3 regions of the Streptomyces sp. NPDC000941 genome follow, and region 2 is predicted to be linked to each of the others. Evidence: riboswitches for the same ligand, from Rfam matches in the RefSeq annotation. Region 2 holds a riboswitch; each other region holds the start of a gene.
The links. Region 2 has a riboswitch for cyclic di-AMP ahead of ACWDSL_RS49085 (M23 family metallopeptidase). Riboswitches for the same ligand answer to the same signal wherever they lie in the genome.

Region 1 (10,413 bases), on a different contig from region 2:
GTCGATCGGGCTGCCACCGCCCGGCCGGACCTCCAGGTGGAGGTGCGGGCCGGTCACATTGCCCGTGGCGCCGACGCGGCCGACGACCTCGCCCGTCGTCACCGAGCCCGACGTACGGACCATCGACGACAGGTGGCAGTACCAGATCTCGGTGCCGTCGTTCAGCTTGATCACGATGCGGTAGCCGTACGAACCGGCCCACCCGGCCGAGGTGATCGTGCCGCCGTGCAGCGCCTTGACCGGGGTGCCGGTCGGGGCGGCGAAGTCCTGGCCGGTGTGGTCGGCCGACCACATGTTGCCCGCCTGGCCGAAGGACGCGGTCAGGGTGTACGAGGCGACGGGGAGGGTGTACTGGGCGGCGAGCTTGGCCAGGCGCTCGGCCTCGGCCTTCTTCTTCGCCGCCTCCTCCGCCTTCCGCTTGGCCTCGGCCTCGGCGGCCTTCTTCTTCGCCTCCGCCTCGGCCTTACGCTTCGCCTCCGCGTCGGCGGCCTTCTTGGCCACGCCGGCGGCCCTCTCGGCGGCCTGCTTGGCGGCGGCGTCGGCCGCGGCCTCGCGCTGCGACTCGTCGGCGGAGTTCTGCTGGTTCTCGGCCTGCTGGAGGATGCGGGCGCGCAGCGCCTCACCGGCGTCGGTGGTGCCGTTCTCCTCGTCCTGGGAGGTCAGGCCGGCCTGGGAGAGGGGGGCGGCCGAGGTGCCGTCGGAGCCGGAACCGGAGTCCGAGGAGAGCAGCGAGCCGATGCCGGGCAGGTCCGCCGCGTCGGGGAGGACGTCCGTCACCTTGTCGGCGACGTGTGCGAGGTCCGGCATGGATATGGGGGCCTTGGGGCGGTCCTTGGCGCTCGCCATCCCGCCCGCGCCGACCGCCGCGATCACGCCGACGCCGAGCACGGCGCCGCTGCGGGCCATCGTGCCGCCGCGCTGCCTGGCGACTCGGTGCCGGCCGCGCACCGGGGCTATGGATTCCTCAGTGGGATTCCACTCGTCCCATGTCTCGGTGTCCTGCCCGTCCCTCGCCTCGGCGGCCGGTTCGAACCAGGAGCCGTAGCGGGTGGCTGTCCCCGCTCCGGCGCCGGACGTGCGGGACGGAGCTTCTTCTAGGGCAGACCTGTTGGACGCCACGCGGGCGCACTCCTTTCCTTCCCTCTCGCCTACCGGGTTAGCTGACGGGTTCGGAGCAGGAAGGTCTCCTACGGGTCAGGTTCGACCCGATTCACCCCAAGGTTGGTGGTTCCCCGGTTCCCTTGGTGTTGCTGTTGTCGCTCTGCTGCTGGTGCTGCTGTGCGTACGGGATTCGGCGACGGCGCACGGTGCCGCCTCTTGCGGCGGCAGTAACGACCGCGCTGCGTTATCGAACGTTAATAGAGAGCAGGACCCGATTCCAAGCCGTTCCCGGGAATCAGAGCAACCTTTGAGGTGACGTTCACGAACAACATGGGACAGATGAGGGCGAGTCGACAGCGACCCGAGCACACCCGGAAACGCCCCCGAACTGATCGTGCGTCAATCGTTATCCGGAGGGGTCATGCTCCGCTACGGAACGTGTTCGTGTCCGCATCCATGGTCCGCCCCCGGCGCCACCGGGGCGCGGCGCAGCGCCAGCAGCGCCATGTCGTCGGCGGTCCCGCCGCCCGTATGCCGCTCCACATCCGCCACCAACGCGTCGAGCAGCTCCACCGGTCCGGCGAAGCGACGGCCGCGCAGCTGGACCGCCGGATCGTAGAACGTGCCCTCCGCATCGCGCGCCTCGCTCACCCCGTCGGTGAACAGCAGCAGGGTCACCCCCTCCGCGAACCGCAGCTCCTCCACCCGGTCCGGCCACGCCCCCAGATCGCCCATCCCCAGCGGCAGCGCCGGCCTCTCGGGGTCGGCCTGGCACACCGCGCCCTCCCCGTCCAGCAGCAGCGGCGCCGGGTGGCCGCGGTTGATCAGGCGGAGCATGGAGTCGCCGCGGGGGATCTCGGCCAGCACCGCCGTGATGAACCCCTCGGCCTGCTCGATATCGGCCCGCCGGGCCCGCTCGCGCTGCAGCGCCCGCTCCAGCCGCAGCGTCAGCCCCTCCAGTGTGGCCTCCTGTTCGGCGGCCTCCCGGAAGGCGCCGATGACGATCGCGACCACCTCGACCGACCCCAGCCCCTTGCCCCGTACGTCGCCGATGACCATCCGTACGCCGTGCGGGGTGTCCTGCACCGCGTACAGGTCACCGCCGATCGCGGCGTCCCGCTCGGCCGCCACATAGCGGGCCGCGACGTCCAGGCCGGCCAGCCGGGCCGGCGGCACGGGCAGTACGGCGCGCTGGGCCGCCTCCGCGATGCCGCGCGCCGACGCCAGCCGCTGGGAGCCGCGGCGGACGACACGGTTGATGAGGAGGGCCAGTAGGGCGACCGTCACGACGGTGGCGATCTCGGTGGCCGACTGGGCCCAGTCCCGGACGCCATGGAACTCGGCCAGCAGGCAGGAGGCGGCGACGGCGAGGGTCCCGACGAGGGCGGTAAGCCGCAGCCGATAGAACGGGGCGGCGACCAGGGGGGCGGCGGCGAGGAAGGGGGCCGCGGTGTAGGCGGCCGGGGAGCTGATGTCGTAGATGACCCCGCCCACGATCAGCACGCCGGGGAGCCAGGGCGCGAAGCGGCGGCCGGAGGAGCCCATGGGCACCTCGTCGCCCACGCGGGGTCTGTCGGCGCGGGGCACGTCGGCCCGGGGTCCGTCCGCCCAGGGCCCGTCCGCGCGAGCCACGTCCGCGCGCGGCGGTTCCCCGCGCTGGGGCGCACGCGGTCTCGTACGGCGCCCCGTACGCCGCCTCATGGCCCTGTACGCCGTCTCATGCGCGGGTTCGGTTCGTACGCACCCCACCAGGCTCCCGGGTGACGGGGCGTCGGGCGAGCCGGTGTCGGCCAGGTGGGTGCGTCAGAACACGGCGCGGGGACGGGGACAGGTAAGGGAAAGAGGAAGAGGACGCGTCAGAGGTCGACGCCGAGCGCGCGGGCGTGGCGGTCCGCCGCCAGCTCGGCGGAGACCTCGTCGAGATACACCTCGCACACCAGCCGCCCGTCGGCGGTCAGGTTGTGCTCCAGCTCCCACAGGACGATCTCGTCCCCGCCGGCGAGGAGGAACGCGTGCTCATAGAAGCGGCACCACGTGGCGTCGGGGCCGCCGGGGCGGCGGCGCGGCTTCGGGGCCAGCGCGATGTCATGGGCGAACGCCGTGGCGAGCAGCCGCTCGGTGTCCGCGCCGGGGCGGTCGGGGTTCTCCGCGCGGCGCAGCACGCGGCGGGCGTGGTCGGCCGAGTCGTCGGACACGTACGCGCGCGGGGTCTCCACCGGCGCGACGGCGTGCAGCAGTTGCTCGGGCAGCCACAGCGGTAACCCCTCGAGCTCGTCCCAGCGGGCGCCGCCGATCCGCTCGTGCACCCGGCGCTCGGCCAGGGCCAGGGCGTCCTCGTCGGCGTAGAGCTCGAAGAGCGGGCGGCGGTCCTGGCCGGTGTTGTGCTCCAGCTCCCACAGCAGCAGGCTGCTGCCGTCGGGGAGCAGGAAGATATGGCGATAGGTGCTGTAGCCGAGCGGGCCGGCAGGCTCGTTGCACTGCCGGCAGGAGCGCAGCTCGGACTGGTGCATCAGGGCGTCGCGGGCCCGGCCCAGCACCGCCTCGTCGATCTCGAAGCCGTTCTGCGCGCGGGCGAGAAGCCCGTCCAGGTGCTCGGCTGGAGTGCCGCCACCCCCGCCGGCTCGTGAGTGCCCCATACCTGTCTCCTCCCGCCTCCCGGCCGTCCGCTCGCCGTCCCCCCGGCGACTGTTCTCGCGCACTTACCGTAGCGGCGCGAACACAGGCCGCGCGTGCGGTTCGGCGAAGCCGTCTGTGGGCCGTGCCTCACTCAGTGCTGCGCCGGGAGGCTCGGATATATCACTCGTTCGGCCCGTCGAACAACTCGGACGGTGGGATTCCGGTCCCGTATGAGGTTGACGGCACCTCTTTCGCAATTCGCATAACAGCCTCCGCGCTCGCCCGTCATCTACGGTCCGATCGGCTGGATTCTCCCGCCGGAAGGCGCAAGGCGAACGAGGCAAAGGGGCGAGTAATTATGCCGGATGAGTGAAGGTGAAAGCCAGCCCGAAGCTTTTACAGATTTTCTTCGTTGACGTGGATGTCCGTGAATCCGCGGCAGACACCCACCGGGAGGAATTAAGTGAACATCGCAAAGAAGGCAGCACTCTTGGCTGCGGCCGCCGGCACAATGGTGCTCGTCGGTGCCGGCGGCGCGTCCGCCGCCAGCGGCGGCGGTGGCAGCGTCCAGAGCAATGAATGTGACACTCGCACCGGCTGGACCAGCCAGTGGAGCGGACTCGCAGCCACCGGTGACATCGACATCACCTCCAACTGCGTCAACGTCGACTACACCGGCTCGGCGGTCCAGAGCAACGACTGCGACACCTCCACCGGTCCCACCAGCCAGTGGGCCTGGATGGCCCCGACGGGCGACACCAAGATCGGCAGCAACTGCTCCAACATCTCCTACCCCAAGTCGACCACGTCCGTCCGCTCGGGCGGCAGCGGCTACAACAACAGCGACGGACTCCGCAGCGACGGCCGCGGCAACTACGGCACCGAGCAGCACGGCAGCTACGGCAGCTGACCCCATGCCAAGTTCGCTGTGTTCCCCCGAATGAGAAAAGCAGGGTGAACGCATCTCTGGCTTCCATCGCGGCCCCGGACACTGCTTCGTCCGGGGCCGCGTTGGCGTTGCGAGGAGGAATCGGCCAGCGCAGACTGACGATGTCTCTAATGCGCCGGACGGGTAGAGGTGCGGCGGCTCGGGGACCCAACGCCGACTGCCCTCGTTAGTCAGATGTTCGCGGATAACCGTCGAGAACCCACATTGGAGGCTTTATGCACAGGCGCAAGAGGACAGCCTTGCTTCTGGCGGCTGTAGGTGCGCTGGCCATCGGCGGCGCGGGCAGTGCCGGCGCCACCGACCACGATTCGGGAGCCCAGCCCGCATCCGGCAGTCAGGACGGCGGTCAAGGCGGCAGCCAGAAAAACCGCTGTGACACGAATTCCGTCCTCGGTCCCATCAACATCGTCGGTCTGGCTCCGACAGGAGATCTCTCGACCGAGACCAACTGTGTCAACTACACCGAGTCGGGAGTGGTGGAGCAGAGCAACCGGTGCCGGACCAACTCCACCATCGGACCCATCACCATTAACGCGGGTCTCGCCGGGTCGCCCGATATCACCAGCCGGACGAACTGCATCAACTACAGCAAGACCGGTGGAGCGCTGAAGCAGAGCAACAAGTGCGATACCAACTCCACGATCGGACCCATCACGATCTCGCCGCTGGCCCCAGGACCCAAGGTCACCACCGAGACCACCTGCGCCAACATCTCCGGAGACGGAGCGAACGGCAAGCGGAGCAGCAGCGGGAACAGCGGAAGCCACTCCCGATGATGAGTTCCTGACGGCCTCGCTCGCGGCCCCCGGCGGACAACTCCCGCCGGGGGCCGCATACTTGGAACCCGGTTATGTGTTGTCATGAGGACTCGAAGGCGAAGATATCCTTACTGCGGCGGACGGGTGAAGCTGGGATCGGCCCCGGATCCTTCGCCAATTGCCTTCGTTGTTAAGGCGTCTGCGGAATTCGCGGAGAACCTAAATGGAGGCACCAACCAATGCAGATTGGCAAGAAGGCAGCTCTCATGGCCGCAGCGGCCGGCGCGATGGTCATCGGCACCGCGGGAGCGTCGAGCGCCTATGGCTTCGGCCCCCTGGTCGGCTCGAACGGCGGCGTCCAGAGCAACTCGTGTGACACGAGCACCGGCAGCACGGTCATCACCGGCGCCCTCGCGCCCACTGGTGACACGTCGATCGGCTCGGACTGCATCAACTTCACCAACACCCCTTCCGTGATCCAGGCCAACGACTGCGACACCGCGACCGGAACCACCACCAACACCGGTGGCGGGGCGCCGACGGGTGACATCGCCATCGGCAGCAAGTGCGCCAACGTCGCGCTGCAGTCCCCGGTGCACGAGAACAAGAACAAGGGCAAGAAGAGCAAGAAGTCGAACCGCCGCGGTCACGGCTACTGATGCGGTAGCGGGTGCCGCGTGCCCGCCCCGGCGGAATCGCGGCACCACCTCCCCGGTCGATTGCGACACGAACTCCATCCACTGCGGATGATGAGTTCGTGACCACTTCGCGCACGGCCCCTGGCGGGGATCAAATCTCGCCGGGGGCCGCGTTTTTGGCCTTCACGGTTAAGGCATCTGCGGAATTCAGGTAAGCTTAAAGGAAGGCACCAACCAATGCGGATTGGCAAGAAGGCCGCTGTCATGGCCGTAGCGGCCGGCGCGATGGTCATCGGCATCGCAGGGGCCACGAGCGCCTACGGCGTCGACGCCCAGAGCAACTCGTGCGAAACGGAGACCGGCAGCACCGTCAACGACATCAAGACCGCGCCCACCGGTGACATCGGCCTCGTCAGCACGTGCACCAACATTTCCCTGGCCCCGTGAGAAGCCGCGGCCACAGCGACTGATGCGGTAGCGAGTGCCGAGCCCCCGGCCGAACGGGCGCGGCCCTGGAACGAACCTCTTCCAGGGCCGCGCCCGTTCGGTGTCGGCAGCCGGATCGTCTCAGCACCCGGGCAGACCCGGCACGCAGTTGTTCGGGTTGTTGCCGGACACCACGGTTCCCGTCAGTGTCACCGTCCCCCCGTTCACGAAAATTCCGCCACCCTGGCCACCGTTGGCTGTATTCCCGGTCACCTGGTCGCCGATGAGCTGGGCATTACCCGCGTCGTTGTACAGACCGCCGCCGTTCTGCCCGGCGGTGTTGTTGGTTACGGCGACGGATTGCAACATCAGTTGGCTGCCAAAGTTGGCGATACCACCTCCGTGACTTCCGGATGTATTACCGTCGATGGAGCCGGAATACATGGCGAAATTGCCGCTGTTGGTAGTGATCCCACCTCCTTCGAAGTTAAGGGCGTCATTGCCCCGTACGTCCACCGCCGTCAACGTCACGTTTCCGAAGTTGGAGATTCCGCCGCCCGCGCCATTTGCGGTGTTGTCGGAGATCTCGCTGCTGACGGCCGTCAGCGATCCCCCTGAGTTGATGTGAATACCACCGCCGTCACCGGCGGTGTTGTGCGTCACCTGACTGGAGTTGAGATCCAGTACGGCATTGTTGGCGACCTCGATACCGCCGCCGACATTGCTCGCGAGGTTTCCGGTGACCACGCTCGACGTCAGCCTCAGCGTCCCCGCGTCGAGAATGCCGCCGCCGTCGATCCCCGCGCCGGCAGTGGTCGCCGACCCGTTGGAGACCGTGATGCCGTTGAGGGTCAGGGTTCCTCCGGGAGCGACCTCCGCGATACGGAAGGCCGTGGCCGAGCCCCGGGTGATGGTCGTGTTGGCGCCGATGAAGGTCACATTCCCGGTGATCACCGGCAGCCCGTCCGGCCCGTTCGTGCCCGGGGACACCGCCGGACCGGTGAGGGTGTAGACACAGCTCGGCGCGAGCTGGATCACACCCACCCCCGTGCTGTTGGCATCGTTGATGGCGCTGATCAGCCCGGAGACATCCCCACAGGCCACTTCGGGACGCTCGCCACCATCACCGCTGCCCTTGCCACCACCACCGTCGCCGCTGCCTCGGTCATGGCCCTCGTCGTAATCGGCGCTATGGGCGTATTCGTAGTCGTGGCCGTGCTCATGATCATGACCGTGCCCGCCACCGCCACCTCCTCCCCCGGATCCCACGGCCACCGCCGGCGCGGGGCCGCCCCACACGGACGCCGCCAGCATCATGACCGGGACGAGAGCACGGAGGCCACGGAGGGTTGTCACACATCGCACGAGGTGTCTCCTTCACCTTGCTGGAGTCCGGATGGCTCGAAGCAGCAAGATCAGCCTGAGCGGAGCGCCGGGGGACGGCATCCGCTCGGGCCCAGGTGGGTGACACCATGTGCCAAGAACGACGAAAACCGCAGGTCAGCGGTGCATACCTGCGGTTCGCCAGTGGGTCATCAGGGGCTCGAACCCTGAACCAATGGATTAAAAGTCCACTGCTCTGCCAATTGAGCTAATGACCCGCACCCCCGCAGCATAGCTCGGCCGGGGGCGAAGACCCGAGCCAATACCCCACGGGGTCGAAAGGCCGTGCAACAACCGGGTGTTGCACGGCCCCTCAGTAGGCCGTTCGGTCGGCATCACAGCCGGCCGGAGGGCGGCCCGTCAGCCGTTGCGCTTCCAGCGCGGCTTGTCGGCGCGGCGGTCGAAGGACTGGTTGTGCGAGCGGTCGTAGGACCGGCCGCCGGTGTTGCCGGACCGGTGGTCGTCGCGGCGGGCCGGGCGGTCGTCGCGGCGGTCACGGCCGAACGGGCGGTCGCCACCACGGTGGTTGTGGTCGCGGCGCTCGAACGGACGCCCCGGACGGTCGTCACGGCGGTCGTCGCGGCGGAAGCCGCCACGGTCACGGTCCTCACGACGCTCGAACGGACGGCCGCCACGGTCGTCACGACGCTCGTACGAGCCACCCGGACGGTCGTCACGGCGGTCACGGCCGAACGTGCGGTCACCACGGTCACCGCGGTCCCCGTCCCGACGGTCCCGACGCTCGAACCCACCGCGGTCATCGCGGCGGTCGTCACGCCGGTCGTACGAGCGGCCACCGCGGTCGTCGCGACGGTCGTCGCGGCGGAAGCCGCCACGGTCACGGTCCTCACGGCGCTCGAACGGACGGCCGCCACGGTCGTCACGACGCTCGTACGAGCCACGCGGACGGTCCTCGCGGCGGTCGCGGCCGAACGTGCGGTCACCACGGTCACCGCGGTCCCCGTCCCGACGGTCCCGACGCTCGAAGTTGCCCCGCTCGTCACGGCGCTCGTACGAGGAGCGCCGCGGCGCCTCGCCGGCCTCGGGGGCGGCTTCGGCCACCGCGGCCTCGGCCGAACGCTGGGCGGGCACCACGACGTCCGCCGACGCGTCGACGGGGGCGCCGGCGGCGCCCTCCGGGGCGGCAGCGGCAGCCTCGGTCCCTGCCTCGGCCACGGCCGACGCCGGGGCCACGTGCTCGCCGCGCTCCCGCGCCGCACGCGTGGTCAGCCGGTCGGCGTCCTCGCGCAGCTCCGTTGCCCGCCGCTGCGCCTTCTCCAGCTCCCGGGTGAGGTCCTGGACGTCGCGCTCGGCCTGCTTGGCGGCGTTCGCGGCCGACTCGGCCTGCACCTCGGTCAGCGAGCGGGCGCCTGTGATACGCGCCACGTCCTCGTCGAAGACACCGGCGCCGCCGACGATGTGGCGCGAGGCGTCGACGCCCGCGTCCTCCATCAGCCGGAAGATCTGCCGCCGCTGGTGCGGCAGCGCCAGCGAGACGACCGTGCCGCTCTGCCCCGCCCGCGCCGTACGGCCGGACCGGTGCAGATAGTCCTTGTGGTCGCCGGCCGGGTCCACGTTCAGGACGAGGTCGATGCCGTCGACGTGGATACCGCGCGCGGCGACGTCCGTGGCGACCAGCACGTTCACATAGCCGCCCTTGAAGTCGGCCAGCGTCCGGGTCCTGGCACCCTGCGTCATACCGCCGTGCAGCGCCTCGGCCCGCACTCCGGCGTCGCGCAGCTGCTCGGCCACGCGGTCGGCGCCGAGCTGGGTCCGTACGAAGATGATCGTGCGACCCTTGCGCGCGGCAATGGCGGCGGTGACCGGCGCCTTGTCCTTCGGCTTCACCACGAGCACGTGGTGGGTCATGGTCGAGACCGCGCCCGCGGAGGGGTCCACCTCGTGGGTGATCGGGTCGACCAGGTAGCGCTTGACGAGGGTGTCGATCTCGTTCTCGAGCGTCGCGGAGAACAGCAGCCGCTGGCCGCCCTGCGGCACCTGGTCGAGGATCTCGGTGACCTCGGGCAGGAAGCCCATGTCGGCCATCTGGTCGGCCTCGTCCAGGACGGTGATCTGGACCTTGTCCAGCGACGCGGCGCCGCGGTCGATGATGTCGCGCAGCCGGCCCGGGGTGGCGACGAGGATGTCGACCCCGCGCTCCAGCGCGTAGATCTGATTGCCCATCGAGGTGCCGCCGCAGACCACCTTGAGCTTGAGGCCCAGGACGTCGCCGTACGGCTGCAGCGCATCGCTCACCTGCATGGCGAGCTCGCGGGTCGGGGTGAGGATGAGGCCGCGGGGGCGCTTCTTCTCGGTGTGGCCGCCGGCCAGCGTGGTCAGCAGCGGGAGGCCGAACGACAGGGTCTTGCCGGAGCCGGTGCGGCCACGGCCGAGGATGTCGCTGCCGGCCATGGCGTCCGGGATGGTCGCGGCCTGGATCGGGAACGGCGTGGTGACGCCGTTCTGCGCCAGCTTGCGGACGATCTGCTCGGGGAGGCCGAGGTCACCGAAGGTGATCTGGGGCTGCTCGGGGGCCTGCGGC
Region 2 (8,923 bases):
CGGCGGCGAAACGGCGGATCCCGCGCTCGCGGGCGACCGCGGCGATGTGCTCGAGGAGGGCGGAGGCCACCCCGCGGCCCTGGTGGGCGTCCTGAACGAGGAAAGCGACCTCGGCCTCGTCGGCCGGCGCCGTCGAGGGCAGGCCGTGGCCGTCGATCCGGTCGTAGCGGACGGTGGCGATGAACTCGTCCCCGACCGTGGCGGCCAGGCCCACCCGGTCGACGTAGTCGTGGTGCGTGAAGCGGTGCACGTCGCGGTCGGAGAGCCGGGGGTAGGGCGCGAAGAAGCGGTAGTACTTGGACTCGTCCGAGACCCGCTCGTAGAAGCTGACCAGGCGCTGCGCGTCATCGGCTGTGATGGGGCGGATCCGGGCGGTGCCACCGTCGCGGAGCACCACATCGGCCTCCCAGTGGGCCGGGTAGGCGTGGGTGTCGGACGGCTGCCGCATGCGGCCAAGACTACGGCCCGGGCGGACATGGGTCCGGACGTCCGAATGGCGGACACCCTTGCGTTACGGGGAGGTGTCGAGGGAAAGTCCATAATCGGACCTGTACGGGCATGGCCGGGCCTACTCGGACACCGTTCCGGACAGACCCAGACACGCACCCTCGTATGATATTGGTCTAGACAACGGCAACCCCGCACCTGAAGGGCAACACCATGGCTGAGCGCCGCGTCAACATCGGCTGGGCCGAGGGCCTGCACGCCCGCCCCGCGTCGATCTTCGTCCGGGCGGCCACCGCCGCCGGCGTCCCCATCACGATCGCCAAGGCGGACGGCACCCCGGTCAACGCCGCTTCCATGCTCGCCGTGCTCGGCCTGGGCGCCCAGGGCGGCGAGGAGGTCGTCCTGGCCTCCGCGTCGGACGACGCGGAGGTCGCGCTCGACCGCCTGGCCAAGCTGGTCGCGGAGGGGCTGGAGGAGCTTCCGGAGACCGTCTGACTGGCTCCGCCCGATAAATTCACACGGCGCGGCCGCGGTGACCCATGACAGGGGACCGCGGCCGCACTGTTTATCCAACGCAGCACGGGGATGAATACGGGGGCGGCGCAATACCGGGCGGCACAATACGGGAACGCGAAATGCGCGGCCGCGGAAATCCACGGCCGCGACACACCGGCGGTAATTCTTAGAAGTTGTATACGGGGCCGCTGTTAATTCCGGACGCCCGCCGTGTTTACGGAATGTTTCGAACTCCTCACACGGACGGGGCGACGCAGCCGGTATTCCGACATCGAGCGCTCGGCATGCGCCGCGGCCAGCGCCCGCGCACGGTCGGCGTCGCCGCGCGCCACCGCGTCGACCAGCGCGCCGTGCTCGTCCCAGGACGCCACGGCCCGCAGCGAGAAGTCGGAGCGCAGTGCGGTGCCCGGGGCGGACAGCCCCGGCCTGTGGGCCGGTTCCACCGCATACACCCAGGCGATCTTGCGCCTCAGCTGCACCAGCAGCCCGGCCAGGCTCGGACTGCCGGAGGCCTGGGCCAACGTCTCGTGGAACCAGTCGCCGAGCGGCCGCAGCTCGCCCAGCTGCCCGCGCCGGGCCCGCTCCTGGCCGAGCCTGACCAGGCCGCGCAACACCTTCAGATGCGCCTCGCTGCGCCGCTGGGCGGCCCGGGCGGCCCCCAGGGGCTCCAGCAGCGCGCGGATGTCCAGCAGGTCGGCGGCCTCCCGCTCGGACGGCTGCGCGACGCATGCGCCCGCGTGTCTGCGGGTGGTCACAAAGCCTTCCGACTCCAGGGTGCGCAGCGCCTCGCGCACGGGCACGCGCGAGACGCCGTAGCGCCGGGCGAGGAATTCCTCGATCAGCCGGCTGCCGGGCGCGAAGGTGCCGGAGACGATGTCGTCGCGGATCGCCGTACACACCGCGTGCGCCGAAATCCGGCGACCGCCCGGCATCGCGGTCGTATCGCCGCTCACTTCCGGTCCCGCATTGTTGAACCTCCGCCTTAATCTCCGCGAAACGCAGCCGATTGACGCGTGTTCAGCGACTCTATTCTAAACAGCCGGAATTTCCGATGGGCGCGGAGATTTCATGGATATTTTTGGCCAGGCGGCCAGACGGCCGGGTGCCCATGCGAGTACGCCGAAGGCCCCGGTCCGCGGGACCGGGGCCTTCGGGAGGTGTGCGAGGGCGTGGTCAGAGGTTCACGCCGTGCGAGCGCAGGTAGGCGACGGGGTCGATGTCCGAGCCGTAGTCGGGGCTGGTGCGGGCCTCGAAGTGCAGATGCGGGCCGGTGACGTTGCCCGTGGCGCCGGACAGGCCGATCTGCTGGCCGGGGGTGACCGTCTGGCCGACGGAGACGCCGATGGACGACAGGTGGCCGTACTGGGTGTAGGTGCCGTCGTTCATCTTGATCACGATGTTGTTGCCGTACGCACCGCCCCAGCCGGCCTCGACGACGGTGCCGGAGCCGACGGAGTGCACCGAGGTGCCGGACGATGCATGGAAGTCCACCCCGGTGTGGGTGCCGGAGGACCACAGGCCGCTGGACGCCTGGTAGCTGGTGGAGACATACGAGCCGGTGACCGGCGGCACGAACGTGTTCAGCCGCTTGCGCTCGGCCTCGCGCGCCGCGCGCTCCTTGGCCTCGCGTTCCTGCTTGGCCTTCTTGGCGGCCGCCTCGGCCTTGCGCTTCGCCTCGGCCGCCTGACGCGCGGCCTCCTTGCGGGCCTGGGCCTCGGCCTGCGCCTTGGCGGCGGCCTCCTCGGCGGCGCTCTGCTGGCTCTCCGCCTGGGCCTGGACCTGGTCGGCAAGCTGGTCGTCCATGGCGACCGCCTGGCGCAGCCCGGTGTCCTCAAAGCCGCGCGGGTCGTCCGACGCCGCGAGGGCGGGGGCGGCGAAGCCGGCGACCACGCCGGAGGCGGCCAGCGTGGCTATGCCCGCGAGGTTGGCGTTGGAACGGGTGGTGCGGGGGGCCCGGGTGGGGCGGCGGTGCTTCCCGGCGGTACGGGTGAACGCCATGGTCCGGCGCACTCCTTTCCTTCCTCTCGCCTACCGGGTTAGCTGACGGGTTCGGAGCAGGAAGGTCTCCTACGGGCCCCTCCCCCACGCGGGGAAGGCGTCCGATTCACCCCTGGGGATCACCCGTCCGGCGCCGCGGGCGGCGACGGGCGAGGTTGGGTCCCCGGCTCCCCTGGCTCGCGCCGTACGGGGACTCGGCGATGGTTGCCCGTGCCGCGGATGCGGCGTGTCTCGGGCGGACAACCGAACTGACGCTAAGCGTGATCGCATTCGTTCACCAAACGGTTCCGCTTTTTTGTTGGTTTCCCCACAGACACGATCACCCAGACGGGCAATCTCTGCCATAAAGCGGACGAAACGATCGAGGAAACGACCGGCAAAAAGAGACCCTGGCGCCTGAAGCGGCGCCAGGGTCCTTGCGGCGACGGCCCGTTGCTCCCTGGTCGGGTCGGTCCGTCGGCCTGTCGATCTGTCAGCTCGTCGGTCTGTTGACCTGTCAGCCCTGGATGACGCGCACCTCGCCGATGCCGAGCGCCTTGACCGGCTCCTCGATCTGCGAGGCGTCACCGACGAGCACCGTGACCAGCCGGTCGGTCGGGAAGGCGCTCACCACCGCGGCGGTCGCCTCCACCGTGCCGGTCTCCGCGAGGCGCGCGTACAACTGCGCCTGGAAGTCGTCCGGCAGATGCTGCTCGACCTGGTCGGCGAGCGTGCCCGCGACGGCGGCCGCCGTCTCGTACTTCAGCGGGGCCACCCCGACCAGGTTCTGCACGGCGACATCGCGCTCGGCGTCCGTCAGGCCCTCCTCCTTCAGCGTGCCCAGCACCTTCCACAGGTCCTCCAGGGCGGGGCCGGTGACCTCGGTGGCCACCGAGCCGCTGATGGCCAGCAGCGAGGCGCCCGTGGCCCCTCCGGAAGCGTCCGGAGCCGCGGAGCGGAGCACCTGGCCGAAGGCCCGCACACCGTACGTGTAGCCCTTCTCCTCGCGTAGCACGCGGTCGAGCCGGGAGGTGAGGGTGCCGCCCAGGCAGTAGGTGCCCAGCACCTGGGCGGGCCAGACCCGGTCGTGGCGGTCGGCGCCGATCCGGCCGATGAGCAGCTGGGTCTGCACCGCGCCCGGCCGGTCGACGATGATCACGCGGCCGGTGTCGTCGGCGGTGATCGGCGGCATGGGGCGGGACTCGGCGGCGCCGCCCGTCCAGGCGCCGAGGGATTCGGCCAGCGCCTTGTCGAGGTCGACGCCGGTCAGGTCACCGACGACCACGGCGGTCGAGGTGGACGGGCGGACATACGTCTCGTAGAAGGCCCGCACGCCCGCGGCGTCGATGCCCTCGACGGTCTCCTGGGTGCCCTGGCGCGGCCGGGACATCCGGGCCTCGGCCGGGAACAGCTCCTTGGCCAGCGCCATCGATGCACGCCTGGCCGGGTTGGCCAGCTCGTGCGGGATCTCGTCCAGGCGGTTGCGGACCACCCGCTCGACCTCGTCCTCGGGGAAGGCGGGCGCGCGCAGCGCGTCGGCCAGCAGGCCGAGCGCCTTGGGCAGCCGGGAGACCGGGACCTCCAGGGACACCCGGACGGCGGGGTGGTCGGCGTGGGCGTCCAGGGTGGCGCCGCAGCGCTCCAGCTCGGCTGCGAACTCCTCGGCGGTGTGCTTGTCGGTGCCCTCGGACAGGGCGCGGGCCATGATCGTGGCGATGCCGTCGAGCCCGGCCGGCTCGGCGTCCAGCGGGGCGGCGAGGTTGATCTCCACGGCGACGACCTGCTGGCCGGGGCGGTGGCAGCGCAGCACGGTCAGCCCGTTGGCCAGCTCGGTGCGCTCGGGGGCCGGGAAGGCCCACGGCCTGGCGGCACCCGCCTGCGGCTGCGGGTGGAAGGTCATGGTGGTGGCGGCGTCACTCACTGGGCCGACTCCCCTTCTGCGTCGTTGTCGTCGGCTGCTGCGTCGTGGTCGCCGTCGGCCTCGGCGTCGGCCTGCTCGGCGCCCTGGACCGGCTCGTAGACCAGTACCGCGCGGTTGTCGGGGCGCAGCCTGGCCTGGGCCACGGCCCGCACCTCCTCGGCCGTCACCTGCAAGACGCGCGACACGGCGGTCAGCGCCAGCTGCGGGTCGCCGAACAGCACCGCGAAACGGCACAGCTCGTCGGCCCGGCCGCCGACGGTGGCCAGCCGGTCCAGCCACTCGCGCTCCAGCTGGGCCTGGGCGCGCTCCATCTCCTCCGGGGTCGGCCCCTCCTCGGCGAACCGGGCCAGCTCCTCGTCGACGGCGGCCTCGATGTCGGGGACCTCCACGCCGGCGGAGGTCTTCACGTCCAGCCAGCCGAGCGAGGGGGCGCCGGACAGCCGCAGCAGGCCGAAGCCCGCGGCCACCGCCGTACGGTCCCGCCGCACCAGGCGGTTGTGCAGGCGGGAGGACTCCCCGCCGCCCAGGACGGTCAGCGCCAGGTCGGCGGCGTCGGCCTCGCGGGTGCCGTCGTGCGGCAGTCGGTAGGCGGCCATCAGGGCGCGGGCCGGGACCTCTTCCTCGACGACCTCGCGCAGCTGGCCGCCGATCACGTCCGGCAGGGTGCCGTCGCGGGGCGGGCGCTTGCCGTCGTGGGAGGGGATGGTGCCGAAGTACTTCTCGATCCAGGCCAGGGTCTGCTCGGGGTCGATGTCGCCCACGACCGCCAGCACCGCGTTGTTCGGCGCGTAGTACGTGCGGAAGAACTCGCGGGCGTCCTCCAGGGAGGCCGCGTCCAGGTCGGCCATCGAGCCGATCGGGGTGTGGTGGTACGGGTGGCCCTCGGGGTAGGCCATGCCGACCAGGCGCTCGAAAGCCGTGCCGTACGGCACGTTGTCATAGCGCTGGCGGCGCTCGTTCTTGACGACGTCGCGCTGGTTCTCCAGGCTCTCCTCGTCCAGCGCGGTCAGCAGCGACCCCATACGGTCGGCCTCGAGCCACAGCGCCAGCTCCACCTGGTGGGTCGGCATGGTCTCGAAGTAGTTGGTCCGCTCGAAGCTGGTCGTCCCATTGAGCGAGCCGCCGGCGCCCTGCACCAGCTCGAAGTGGCCGTTCCCCGTGACCTGCGCCGAGCCCTGGAACATCAAGTGCTCGAAAAGGTGAGCCAGACCCGTACGCCCCTTGACTTCGTGGCGCGAGCCGACGTCGTACCACAGGCAGATTGCCGCGACCGGGGTCAGGTGGTCCTCGGAGAGCACCACCCGCAGGCCGTTGGCCAGCCGGTGCTCGGTCGCTGTCAGGCCGCCGGAGCCGGCTTGTTCCGTGGCCGTGTGACCCATGGGCATGTACGTCCCTTCGATCGCGTGATGGAGCGCGTGCGAGCCGCTTGAAGTGCGGTCCTGTCACTGTATGCAAGCGCACCGACATCTGGCGAAGTTCCCGCCGGGGAATCTCTCGGAGGGGGCGTTGTCAGTAGCCCGTTCCACACTTGTCGGTGGCCCGGTCCACAATGGTCGGCGTCAGATCCCGCCTCGGCAGTTGAAGGAGCCGCAAGCGCGATGGCCCGCCGCAGCACAAAAACCCCTCCGCCGGACGATTTCGAGGAGCGCATTCTCGACATCGACGTCGTCGACGAGATGCAGGGCTCCTTCCTCGAGTACGCGTACTCGGTGATCTACTCGCGCGCCCTGCCAGACGCCCGGGACGGGCTCAAGCCGGTGCACCGGCGCATCCTCTACCAGATGAACGAGATGGGCCTGCGGCCCGAGCGCGGCTTCGTCAAGTGCGCCCGGGTCGTCGGCGAGGTCATGGGCAAGCTGCACCCCCATGGCGACGCGTCGATCTATGACGCGCTGGTGCGTATGGCCCAGCCCTTCTCGATGCGGGTGCCGCTGGTCGACGGCCACGGCAACTTCGGGTCCCTGGGCAATGACGACCCGCCCGCGGCGATGCGCTACACCGAGTGCCGGATGGCCTCGGCGACATCGCTGATGACCGAGTCGATCGACGAGGACACCGTCGACTTCGCGCCGAACTACGACGGCAGCGAGCAGGAACCGCTGGCGCTGCCCGCCGCCTACCCCAACCTGCTGGTCAACGGGGCGTCCGGGATCGCGGTCGGCATGGCGACCAACATGGCCCCGCACAACCTGGGCGAGGTGATCGCCGCCGCCCGCCATCTGATCAGGCACCCGGGCGCGGACCTGGACGCCCTGATGCGGTTCGTACCGGGCCCCGACCTGCCGACCGGCGGCCGGATCGTGGGCCTGGGCGGCGTCCGGGACGCGTACGAGAAGGGGCGCGGCACCTTCAAGATCCGCGCCACGGTCTCGGTGGAGGACGTGACGGCGCGCCGCAAGGGCCTGGTCGTCACCGAACTGCCGTTCACGGTCGGCCCCGAGAAGGTCATTTCGAAGATCAAGGACCTGGTCGGCTCGAAGAAGCTGCAGGGCATCTCGGACGTCAAGGACCTCACCGACCGCCAGCACGGTCTGCGCCTGGTCATCGAGATCAAGAACGGCTTCAACCCCGAGGCCGTGCTGGAGCAGCTCTACAAGCTGACGCCGATGGAGGAGTCCTTCGGCATCAACAATGTCGCGCTGGTGGACGGCCAGCCGCTGACGCTGGGGCTCAAGGAGCTGCTGGAGGTCTATCTCGACCACCGCTTCGATGTGGTGCGGCGGCGCAGCGAGTTCCGGCGCAGCAAGCGGCGGGACCGGCTGCACCTGGTCGAGGGGCTGCTGGTCGCCCTGCTCGACATCGACGAGGTCATCCGCATCATCCGCTCCAGTGAGAACGCGGCGCAGGCGAAGCAGTCCCTGATCGCCCGTTTCGAGCTCTCCGAGGTCCAGACGCAGTACATTCTGGACACTCCGCTGCGCCGGCTGACCAAGTTCGACCGGATCGAGCTGGAGTCGGAGCGCGACCGCCTCAAGTCGGAGATCGAGGAGCTGACCCGGATCCTGGATTCGGACACCGAACTGCGCAAGCTGGTGTCGGCGGAACTGGCCCAGGTGGCCAAGAAGTTCGGCACGCCGCGGCGCACGGTACTGCTGGAGTCGGCGGACGCCCCGGTGACCGCGGTGCCGCTGGAGGTCGCCGACGACCCGTGCCGGGTGCTGCTGTCCTCCACCGGCCTGCTGGCCCGCACGGCCAACGGGGAGCCGTTCCCCGGCGAGGGCCAGGCCAAGCGCACCAAGCACGATGTGATCCTCTCGGCGGTCCCGGCCACGGCCCGCGGGGACCTGGGGGCGGTGACCTCGACCGGACGACTGCTACGGCTCACCGTGGTAGATCTGCCGATACTCCCCGAGACGGCCGGCGCGCCGAACCTGGCGGGCGGGGCTCCGATCGCGGAGTTCCTGTCGCTGGAGGACGGCGAGGAGCTGATCTGCCTCACCACGCTCGACGAGTCCTCACCGGGGCTCGCGATCGGCACGGAGCAGGGCGTCGTCAAGCGCGTGGTCCCCGACTATCCCGCCAACAAGGACGAGTTGGAGGTCATCGGCCTCAAGGAGGGCGACCGGATCGTCGGCGCGGTGGAGCTGCGTACGGGCGAGGAGGACCTGGTCTTCATCACCGACGACGCGCAGTTGCTGCGCTATCCGGCGAGCCAAGTACGGCCACAGGGCCGCCCGGCGGGTGGCATGGCCGGTATCAAGCTGGGCGCAGGAGCGAAGGTGATCTTGTTCACGGCCGTCGACCCGGCGGTCGACGCGGTGGTGTTCACGATCGCCGGCTCGCGCGGCACCCTCGACGACTCGGTGCAGCAGTCGGCCAAGCTCACTCCGTTCGACCAGTACCCGCGCAAGGGCCGGGCCACCGGCGGGGTGCGCTGCCAGCGGTTCCTGAAGGGCGAGGACTACCTGGTCCTGGCCTGGGCGGGCGCGACACCGGCCCGCGCGGCCACCTCGGCCGGCACCCCGGTGCCGCTGCCGGAGCCCGACCCGCGCCGCGACGGCTCGGGGGAGCCGCTCGCCAAGCCGGTGACGGTGGTCGCCGGGCCGGTGTAGCCCGGCCGCC
Region 3 (10,413 bases), on a different contig from region 2:
GGCCGGGGTGCGGCAGGACATCGCGTGGCCGGGCGAGCCGAGGGTGCTGCCGGGGGTGCCGCCGGGGGTGCGGTGGCGGTCTGATATCGGCCAATCGGGCCGCGCTCGAGCGGTCGATCGGGCATCCGCACGGACATCGGATAAACGCCCGGCGTTTATGCCCTTTTTATGCGGAATCAGAGATTCCGGACCTTGCCGTATTGTCGGGGGATGTCAGACCGGCACCACCCCGCCTACTCCCCGACCCTTTTCAGCTGGGAGTTCGCCACCGATCCGTATCCCGCGTACGCCTGGCTACGGGAGCACGCACCCGTCCATCGGGCCACTCTGCCCAGCGGAGTCGATGCGTGGTTGGTGACCCGCTACGCCGACGCTCGGACCACGCTCGCCGACCCTCGGCTGTCGAAGAATCCGATTCATCACAGCGAAGCCGCCCACGCCAAGGGCAAGGTGGGCATTCCGGGCGAGCGCAGTGCGGATCTCATGACACATCTGCTCAATATCGACCCGCCCGACCACACCCGGCTGCGGCGGCTGGTGTCCAAGGCGTTCACCCCCCGCAGGGTGGCGGCCTTCGCCCCGCGGGTGCGGGAGTTGACCGACGGCCTCATCGACGGGTTCCGGATAAGAGGAGAGGCGGATCTGATCCATGAGTTCGCCTTCCCGCTGCCCATCTACGCCATCTGCGATCTGCTCGGCGTACCCCGGGAGGACCAGGACGACTTCCGGGACTGGGCCGGGATGATGATCCGGCACGGCGGCGGGCCGCGCGGCGGGGTGGCCCGGGCGGTGAAGCGGATCCGCGCCTATCTCGCCGATCTCATCCACCGCAAGCGGGAGTCGCTGCGCGAGGATGGAGAGGGGAAGGCAGACGACCTGATCTCCGGGCTGATCCGCGCCAGCGACCACGGTGAGCAACTGACCGAGAACGAGGCCGCGGCCATGTGCTTTGTGCTTCTGTTCGCGGGTTTTGAGACGACCGTGAATTTGATTGGCAATGGCATCTATGCGCTGCTGCGCGACCCCGTCCAGTGCGACCGGCTGCGGCGGGCCGCCGAGGAAGGGGATGAGGGGCTGCTGACGACCGGTGTCGAGGAACTGCTCCGCTATGACGGGCCGGTGGAGATCGCGACCTGGCGGTTCGCCACCGAACCCGTGGTGATCGGCGGGCAGCGGATCGCCGTGGGCGAACCGGTGCTGGTGGTGCTCGCCGCCGCCGACCGCGACCCCGAGCGCTTCGACTCACCCGATGTGCTCGATCTCTCCCGGGCCGACAACCAGCACCTCGGATACGGCCATGGCATCCATTACTGTCTGGGCGCACCACTGGCCCGTCTTGAGGCCCGGACCGCCATCGGCACCCTGCTGCGGCGCCTGCCCGATCTGCGGCTCGCGGTGGAGCCGGAAGAGATCCGCCGGCGCGGCGGTCTGATCATGCGCGGGCTGCGTGAACTGCCCGTGGCCTGGGGCCCGATCACCTAGCAAACGCCCTTGGTGCCCGGCATATGTGACATAACGTCAACGACGTGATCACTGCGTGACCTGGGATACATCTGCTTGTGATGATCAGATGGCGTCGCTATGTTCAACCGACGACTCAGCCGCCACACGAGAGGCAGAACGCATGCGCTCCGGGAACGGTCGACACCGCCGCCCCCGTCAGGCTCCGGCAATCGTGATCGCAGCGGGGGTGACGGGTGCGAGCATCGCCATGCCGCTCTTCGGCGCCGTCGGCGCCCAGGCCGCGGACACCACCCAGGCGTGGGACCGCGTCGCCGAATGCGAGAGCGGTGGGATGTGGAGCGCCAACGGAGGCAATGGCTTCTATGGCGGTCTGCAGATCACCTTGGACATGTGGAAGAAGTACGGCGGCCAGCAGTACGCCCCGCGCCCCGACCTCGCCAGCCGCTCCCAGCAGATAGCCATCGCCCGGGCGATCCTCGCCGACCGCGGCCCGGACGCCTGGCCGAGCTGTGCGCTGGACGCCGGGCTCGCCGGCCTCGGCGACGCGCTGGATGTGAACCCCGGCGGGAAGGGGACGCCCGAAGCCAAGGAGGGGGCACCGCCCAGCGGTAGCTGGGGGACGGAGGAGCCCACCGGGATCGGCGACTCCGATACGGACGACGCGTCCGACGACTCCAGTCGGGGCGATCGGTCGGACAGCTCCGATGGTTCCGGTAGTTCCGAAGATTCCGATACGTCCGACAAGACCGGTAAGTCGGACCCCTCCGCGACTCCCGGCGACAAGTCCGGTGAAAAGGGTGGGAAGTCGGGCGCTTCCGGCGAAGCGTCCCGCGACGAGGGCGACTCCGCGCCCGACAAGGGCGACGAGCGCTCCGACCGCGACGCGAAGGGCGAGGACTCCGCCACCTCTCCCACCGGCCGTCACCGCGGCGCGCCCGACGCCCGCGAGCAGGGCTCCGCGGGCACGGCGGACGACGACGCCCGGTCCTCGGGCCGCCATGCCTCGCGCGACGACGCGGAGCGCACCGAGATCCCCGTTCAGCCCCTCGGCCGCGAGGACTACACCGTGCGCGGCGATGACAGCTTGTCAGACATCGCGGACGACCGAGACGACCAAAAGGCTGACGGAGGGCGGCCCGAGCTCTACGAGGCCGACGAACCGCTCATCGGAACCGACCCGGGCCTTATCCATCCTGGTCAGCGTCTCGATCTCGGCGCCAGGTAGCGGCAGTTCGGGATGAATTGCCCGATCTGGCGGTGGTGAGACATACATCTCGTCACATCGCCCGGCGTGCGTAGCCTGTCCGATCTTTCCGCACCCGGCCTCACCTGCGTAGATGTGGGATGGCTGGGTGCGGATACGGCCTCATTCGCTGGGATGTCGGGGTTTGAACCTCATCGGAAGGTGTGTTTAACGTCTTTCCGCTCGCCACCGCGGGCACCGTCGATCGTCACGCCGAGTCCTGCCGGCGGTCGGGGGGAAACCGACGCTTATGCGCCGAAGGCAGGAGCGGGGGAACCAAGGTAGGCGCCGTAGCGGCCTGGAGACGGGCCCGTTCGGCTCGGGGTGAAGCCAGGGTGCGGTCAAGCCGCATCTGGGCCGGGCAACTCACAGTCCGAACCCGACAGCTCACCTCGTAGGCGTCGGTGAGGAACGAACATGCGTAACGACAAGGGTAAGCACCGCCGTCCCTCCAAGGTCACCCGCATCGCCGCGCTCGCCGGCGTCGCTGGTGCGGCCGTCGCCGCACCGCTCCTGGGGGCCACCTCCGCCTCGGCCGCGACCACCGCCCAGTGGGACACGGTCGCGCAGTGCGAGTCCGGCGGCAACTGGTCGATCAACACCGGCAACGGCTTCTACGGCGGCCTCCAGTTCACCAACTCCACCTGGGCCGCGTACGGCGGCACCTCCTTCGCGGCCCGCGCCGACCTGGCCACCAAGGACCAGCAGATCCAGATAGCCGAGAAGGTCCTGGCCGGACAGGGCAAGGGCGCCTGGCCGGTGTGCGGCACCGGCCTGACCACCGGCGGCACCCCGACCCCCTCGACGTCCACCACCCAGCCCGCCCAGCCGGCCGAGACGGCCAAGCCCGCGCAGCCCGCCAAGCCGAAGGCGCAGCCCCGCGAGGAGAGCGAGCACGCCGGGCGCGGGCACGCCCGCCACGCGATCAAGAAGGGCGACGGCGAGTACAAGGTCAAGTCCGGCGACACCCTCTCCAAGATCGCCGACGCGCACCACGTCGACGGCGGCTGGAAGAAGCTCTTCGAGCTGAACAAGGACATCGTCGAGGACGCCAACCTCATCTTCCCGGGCCAGCTGCTCCACCTCTCCTGACCCACCCGGCCGGGCCTCCCCCCACCCCGGCAGCCGGGCCTCCCCCCACCCCGGCACCCTCCCCGGCCCCAACACCCCCGAAGACTGCCCCGGCCGGGCGCGCCGCCCCCCAAGCGAGGCGCGCCCCGCCGGGGCTTCGTCGGGTGGGCACTCCGGGCCCGTTAGGCTCATGCCGCAGAGACAGACCCATACGAAGGAGATCCTCGTGTCGTCCATCGACGTCGTCGTAGCTCGCGAGATCCTCGACTCGCGAGGCAACCCCACGGTCGAGGTCGAGGTCGGCCTCGACGACGGCAGCACCGGCCGTGCCGCCGTGCCCTCCGGTGCCTCGACCGGCGCCTTCGAGGCCCTTGAGCTCCGCGACGGCGACAAGAGCCGTTACGGCGGCAAGGGCGTCGAGAAGGCCGTCCTGGCCGTCATCGAGCAGATCGGTCCGGAGCTCGTCGGCTACGACGCCACCGAGCAGCGCCTGATCGACCAGGCGATGTTCGACCTGGACGCCACCCCGGACAAGTCCTCGCTCGGTGCCAACGCGATCCTCGGCGTCTCGCTCGCGGTCGCGCACGCCGCCTCCGAGGCCTCCGACCTCCCGCTCTTCCGGTACCTGGGCGGCCCCAACGCCCACCTGCTGCCGGTCCCGATGATGAACATCCTCAACGGCGGCTCGCACGCCGACTCCAACGTGGACATCCAGGAGTTCATGATCGCGCCGATCGGCGCCGAGTCCTTCTCCGAGGCGCTGCGCTGGGGCACCGAGGTCTACCACACCCTGAAGTCGGTGCTGAAGGAGCGGGGCCTGTCCACCGGCCTCGGCGACGAGGGCGGCTTCGCGCCGAACCTGAACTCCAACCGCGACGCCCTGGACCTGATCGTCGAGGCGATCAAGAAGGCCGGCTACCAGCCGGGCCAGGACATCGCGCTGGCGCTCGACGTGGCCGCCTCCGAGTTCTACAAGGACGGCGCCTACACCTTCGAGGGCCAGACCCGCAGCGCCGCCGAGATGACCGCGTACTACGCCGAGCTGGTCGACGCGTACCCGCTGGTCTCCATCGAGGACCCGCTGAACGAGGAGGACTGGGACGGCTGGAAGACGATCACCGACCAGCTCGGTGACAAGGTCCAGCTGGTCGGCGACGACCTGTTCGTCACCAACCCGGAGCGGCTGGCCCGCGGCATCGACAGCAACACCGCGAACGCGCTGCTGGTCAAGGTCAACCAGATCGGCTCGCTGACCGAGACCCTGGACGCCGTCGAGCTCGCCCAGCGCAACGGCTTCAAGTGCATGATGTCGCACCGCTCCGGCGAGACCGAGGACGTCACCATCGCGGACCTGGCCGTCGCCACCAACTGCGGCCAGATCAAGACCGGTGCCCCCGCCCGCTCCGAGCGCGTGGCCAAGTACAACCAGCTGCTGCGCATCGAGGAGATCCTCGACGACGCGGCGGTGTACGCGGGCCGCTCCGCCTTCCCGCGGTTCAAGGGCGCGGTCCTCAAGGGCTGAGCTCCGCCGAGCCTGACGCACGTCCCCGGCCACGGTCCCGTACCGTGGCCGGGGACGGCGTACGCAGCGAAGTCACGACCGGGGAGGCGACGTGCCGGCGGATCGGGATCGGTTCTCCACCGCGACCAGGCTCAGGGCGCTCGGCGAGCACGCCGCGGCCCGTGTCTACCGCGCCCGTATCCGACGCCGCCGCAGCCGGCTCACCGGCCGGGCCGCGCTGCTCGCGCTGGTCGTCTGCTCGCTCGTGGTGGCCCTCGCGTACCCGATGCGGCAGTACATCTCGCAGCGCTCGGACATCTCCGACCAGCGGCGCCAGGCACAGAAGGAGCGCGAGGACGTCAAGCGGCTGCGCGAGCAGAAGGCCAGGCTCCAGGACCCCGCGTACGTCCAGCAGCAGGCCCGTGAGCGGCTGCACTTCACGCAGCCGGGGGAGACGGGCTACAGCGTGGTCGACGGCAGTGGCCGGACCGAGCGCTCCGCCGACCAGGGCGCGGCCGACCGCCCGTGGTACAGCAACATGTGGCGAACCGTCGACCAGGCTGACCAGGCTGACAGCGCTGACCAGGCTCACAGCGCTGGTGCGGCGGACGCCGCTGACAAGGCCGATACCGCGGGCCGTGTGAAGCGCTGACCGAAGAACCGGCCGCCGGAGGCGACCGGCCCCGAACCGATCGAAGAGAACTTCCGACCCATGCACACGCCCCCTCCGCAGACGGAGCCCACCGCGCCCACCGACGCGGACATCGCCGCCGTCAAGGAGCAGCTGAACCGCCTTCCGCGCGGGCTGCGCGCCGTCGCGCACCGCTGCCCGTGCGGCAATCCGGACGTCGTGGAGACCGCGCCGCGGCTCGAGGACGGCTCGCCCTTCCCGACGCTCTACTACCTGACCTGTCCGCGCGCCGCCTCCGCGATCGGCACGCTGGAGGCCGAGGGCGTGATGAAGGAGATGACGGCCCGGCTGGCCACCGACCCCGAACTGGCCGACGCCTACCGGGCGGCCCATGAGGACTACATAGCGCGCCGTGACGCGATCGAGGTGCTTGAGGGCTTTCCGAGCGCGGGCGGTATGCCGGACCGGGTCAAGTGTCTGCATGTCCTGGTCGCCCACTCGCTCGCCGCGGGCCCCGGGGTCAACCCGCTCGGGGACGAGGCCATCGCCATGCTGCCGAAGTGGTGGGCGAAGGGGCCGTGCGTGGCCCCGTGCGGCGCTGTGACGGACGACGCGGGGGACAGATCATGACCCGCGTCGCGGCCGTGGACTGCGGCACCAACTCGATCCGGCTTCTGGTGGCCGACGCCGATCCGGCCACCGGCCGGATCACCGAGCTCGACCGCCGGATGCGCATCGTCCGGCTCGGCCAGGGCGTGGACCGCACCGGGCGGCTGGCCCCCGAGGCGCTGGAGCGCACCTTCGCGGCCTGCCGTGAGTACGCGGAGGTGATCGGCGGGCTCGGCGTGGAGCGGGTCCGCTTCGTCGCCACCTCCGCCTCGCGCGACGCGGAGAACCGCGAGGAGTTCGTACGCGGGGTCGTGGAGATCCTGGGCGTGGAGCCCGAGGTGATCAGCGGCGACCAGGAGGCGGAGTTCTCCTTCACGGGCGCCACCAAGGAGCTGACGGACCGTGCGGGGTTCGCCCGGCCGTATCTGGTGGTGGACATCGGCGGCGGCTCGACCGAGTTCGTGGTCGGCGACGACCATGTGCGGGCCGCGCGCAGCGTGGACATCGGCTGTGTGCGGATGACCGAGCGCCATCTGGTCGTGGACGGACGGATCACCGATCCGCCGACGGTCCATCAGATCGCCGCCATACGGGCGGATATCGAGCGGGCCCTCGACGTCGTCGAGGAGACGGTGCCGATCCGGGAGGCGGGTAGTCTGGTCGGGCTGGCGGGTTCGGTCACCACCGTCGCCGGTATCGCGCTGGAGCTGCGGGAGTACGACCCCGCCGCCATCCACCACTCGCGCGTCTCCCTGGACCAGGTCCGCGAGATCACGGACAAGCTGATCGGCTCCACCCATGCCGAGCGGGCGGCGATCCCCGTGATGCACGAGGGCCGGGTGGATGTGATCGCCTCGGGTGCGCTCGTACTGCTGACGATCATGGAGCGGTGCGGGGCTCAGGAGGTCGTGGTGAGCGAGCACGACATCCTCGACGGGATCGCCTGGAGCCTCGCCTGACGGGGTCCGGAGGGGGTGTGGACCCCCTGTGAGGGGCCGGTGGAGACCCGGGCGCGAAAAAGTTCGTGAAAAGCTTCACATGAAAAAGGCCCCTGGTGACCGCCTGGTGTGAGTCCGGAGGCCGGTTCGGCGGCGGTTTCGGGGGCCGGGCCCGTCCGGCGGCCCCTGCGACACCTGTTTCGGCCATATGACAGACCCGTCCCGGACCCCGGTGGTCTACTCCCGCGTTGCCTCACAAGTGCAGATCAGCGGGGTTGTCAACGCGCCGCCGGAGCTGGTGGTTCCCCTGTGCGGATATGGCGTGTGTCACGGGGGCCGCGGAGTGTAGCAGACCCTCCCACCATGCTTGTGAAGGGGCTCACGAGGCACCCCCCTGAGGGTGCTGGATACTCGAAACATGAGCACCACGGAGCGTCCCAGGATCCTCGTTGTAGGCGGTGGGTACGTAGGCCTGTACGCGGCACGCCGCATCCTGAAGAAGATGCGGTACGCCGAGGCGACCGTCACGGTCGTCGACCCCCGGTCGTACATGACGTACCAGCCCTTCCTCCCAGAAGCTGCGGCCGGCAGCATCTCCCCGCGCCACGTCGTGGTCCCGCTGCGGCGCGTGCTCCCCAAGGCGGAGGTCCTCACCGGCCGGGTGTCGACCATCGACCAGGACCGCAAGGTCGCCGTCGTCCAGCCGCTCGTCGGCGAGGCGTACGAGCTGCCCTTCGACTACCTGGTCGTCGCTCTCGGCGCCGTCTCCCGCACCTTCCCGATCCCCGGCCTCGCCGAGAACGGCATCGGCATGAAGGGCATCGAGGAGGCCATCGGCCTGCGCAACCACGTCCTCGAGCAGCTCGACAAGGCCGACTCCACGACCGATGAGGACATCCGCCGCAAGGCGCTGACCTTCGTCTTCGTCGGCGGTGGCTTCGCGGGTGCGGAGACCATCGGCGAGGTCGAGGACATGGCGCGCGACGCCGCGAAGTACTACCCGAACGTGAAGCGCGAGGACATGCGCTTCGTCCTCGTCGACGCCGCCGACAAGATCCTCCCCGAGGTCGGCCCGAAGCTCGGCCAGTGGGGCCTGGAGCACCTGCAGAAGCGCGGTGTCGAGGTCTACCTCAGCACCTCGATGGACTCCTGCATCGACGGCCACGTCGTGCTCAAGAACGGACTCGAGGTCGACTCCAACACGATCGTGTGGACCGCCGGCGTCAAGCCCAACCCGGCGCTCGCCCGCTTCGGCCTGCCGCTCGGCCCCCGCGGCCATGTGGACACCGCGCCGACGCTGCAGGTGCAGGGCACCGAGTACATCTGGGCCGCGGGCGACAACGCCCAGGTGCCGGACCTCGCCGTCGGCGAGGGCGCCTGGTGCCCGCCGAACGCCCAGCACGCGCTGCGCCAGGCCAAGGTGCTCGGCGACAACGTGATCTCGGGTATGCGGGGCTTCCCGCAGCGCGAGTACAAGCACGCCAACAAGGGCGCGGTCGCGGGGCTCGGTCTGCACAAGGGCGTCGCGATGATCGTCCTCGGCAAGACCAAGATCAAGCTCAAGGGCCGGCTCGCCTGGTACATGCACCGTGGCTACCACGGCATGGCCATGCCGACCTTCAACCGCAAGATCCGGGTCTTCGCCGACTGGACGCTGGGCATGTTCCTCAAGCGCGAGGTCGTCTCCCTCGGCGCCATGGAGAACCCCCGCGAGGAGTTCTACGAGGCCGCCGCCCCGGTCTCCGCGGCCGCCGCCGCCAAGCAGGCCGAGAAGGCCAAGGCCTCCTAGCACCGCGATAACCGCGGCAACCGCGGCAACCGCGACACCTCTGAACGCCGAAGGGCGTCCGCCATCCGTGGGGCGGACGCCCTTCGGCGTTGTGCCGACGGATGGTTTTGCCGATTCCAGACGTGTCGGCGGGACTGTACGGCGGGCCTCATGGTGTTTACGTGGTGAGTGAATCTTCCTGACTCACCATCACGGAGGTGTCTGATATGCCCGACGCCGCCCAGCGGCTCGCCGCACTGGCCGAGGAGGGGCTGGGAACCCCGCTCCCGATCCGGATCCGCGCCTGGGACCACAGCGAGGCGGGCCCCCCGCACACCCCCGTCCTGGTCGTAAGGCGCCGCAGGGCGCTGCGCAGGCTGCTGTGGAAACCGGGCGAGCTGGGCCTGGCCCGCGCCTGGGTGGCCGGCGACCTCGACGTCGAAGGCGATCTGTACGAGGCCCTGGACCTGATGGCCGGACTGGTGTGGGAGCGCGACCCCACAGCCCAGCGGCAGTCGAAGGCCGCCGCCGCCCTCAAGGCGCTGCGCGACCCCGCGCTGCGCTCCGCCGCCCGCACCCTGGTCGGCCTCGCGGGGCCCGGGCTGCCGCCGCCCCCGCCCCGCGAGGAGGCGCGCCGCACCTGGCGCGGACCGCTGCACACGCTGCGCCGCGACAAGGAGGCCATCAGCCACCACTACGACGTCGGCAACGACTTCTACGAGCTGGTGCTCGGCCCCTCCATGGTCTATTCGTGCGCCTACTGGGAGGGCACCGAGGCCGAAGGCGCCACGCTCGAGGACGCCCAGCGCGCCAAGCTCGACCTGGTCTGCCGCAAACTGGCGCTCAGGCCCGGCCGGCGGCTGCTGGACGTGGGCTGCGGCTGGGGCTCGATGGTGCTGCACGCGGCGCGCGAGTACGGCGTGCAGGCCGTCGGCATCACGCTCTCGCAGGAGCAGGCGGCGTACGCCCGTAAGCGCGTCGCCGACGCCGGGCTCACCGACCAGGTCGAGATCCGGGTCCAGGACTACCGCGAGGTCACGGACGGCCCGTACGACGCGATCTCCTCGATCGGCATGGCCGAGCACGTCGGCGCCGCGCGCTACGCCGAGTACGCGGCCGACCTCCACGCCCTGCTCAAGCCCGGCGGCCGGCTGCTGAACCACCAGATCGCGCGGCGCCCAGAACCGG

Region 1: another riboswitch for cyclic di-AMP. It lies ahead of ACWDSL_RS25905 (M23 family metallopeptidase); the one in region 2 lies ahead of ACWDSL_RS49085 (M23 family metallopeptidase).
Region 3: another riboswitch for cyclic di-AMP. It lies ahead of ACWDSL_RS03360 (transglycosylase family protein); the one in region 2 lies ahead of ACWDSL_RS49085 (M23 family metallopeptidase).

Annotation. Positions count from the first base shown of each region.
Region 1 is NZ_JBSFMM010000085.1:1,220-11,632, forward strand. Features, by position in the region: gene ACWDSL_RS25905 (M23 family metallopeptidase) at 1-1,119, opposite strand, end outside; cyclic di-AMP (ydaO/yuaA leader) riboswitch at 1,131-1,257, opposite strand; gene ACWDSL_RS25910 (PP2C family protein-serine/threonine phosphatase) at 1,531-2,646, opposite strand; gene ACWDSL_RS25915 (DUF6227 family protein) at 2,958-3,737, opposite strand; gene ACWDSL_RS25920 (hypothetical protein) at 4,181-4,627, shown strand; gene ACWDSL_RS25925 (hypothetical protein) at 4,882-5,442, shown strand; gene ACWDSL_RS25930 (hypothetical protein) at 5,691-6,083, shown strand; gene ACWDSL_RS25935 (hypothetical protein) at 6,300-6,509, shown strand; gene ACWDSL_RS25940 (right-handed parallel beta-helix repeat-containing protein) at 6,630-7,805, opposite strand; tRNA gene ACWDSL_RS25945 (tRNA-Lys) at 8,017-8,089, opposite strand; gene ACWDSL_RS25950 (DEAD/DEAH box helicase) at 8,232-10,413, opposite strand, start outside.
Region 2 is NZ_JBSFMM010000315.1:30-8,952, reverse strand. Features, by position in the region: partial or broken gene ACWDSL_RS49100 (GNAT family N-acetyltransferase) at 1-448, opposite strand, end outside; gene ACWDSL_RS49095 (HPr family phosphocarrier protein) at 661-942, shown strand; gene ACWDSL_RS49090 (GntR family transcriptional regulator) at 1,155-1,895, opposite strand; gene ACWDSL_RS49085 (M23 family metallopeptidase) at 2,137-2,961, opposite strand; cyclic di-AMP (ydaO/yuaA leader) riboswitch at 2,974-3,171, opposite strand; gene ACWDSL_RS49080 (M16 family metallopeptidase) at 3,458-4,840, opposite strand; gene ACWDSL_RS49075 (M16 family metallopeptidase) at 4,858-6,246, opposite strand; gene ACWDSL_RS49070 (DNA gyrase/topoisomerase IV subunit A) at 6,460-8,913, shown strand.
Region 3 is NZ_JBSFMM010000005.1:85,339-95,751, reverse strand. Features, by position in the region: gene ACWDSL_RS03370 (cytochrome P450 family protein) at 211-1,482, shown strand; gene ACWDSL_RS03365 (transglycosylase family protein) at 1,691-2,689, shown strand; cyclic di-AMP (ydaO/yuaA leader) riboswitch at 2,951-3,123, shown strand; gene ACWDSL_RS03360 (transglycosylase family protein) at 3,125-3,799, shown strand; gene eno (phosphopyruvate hydratase) at 4,005-5,300, shown strand; gene ACWDSL_RS03350 (FtsB family cell division protein) at 5,392-5,931, shown strand; gene ACWDSL_RS03345 (DUF501 domain-containing protein) at 5,992-6,540, shown strand; gene ACWDSL_RS03340 (Ppx/GppA phosphatase family protein) at 6,537-7,478, shown strand; gene ACWDSL_RS03335 (NAD(P)/FAD-dependent oxidoreductase) at 7,876-9,246, shown strand; gene ACWDSL_RS03330 (class I SAM-dependent methyltransferase) at 9,453-10,413, shown strand, end outside.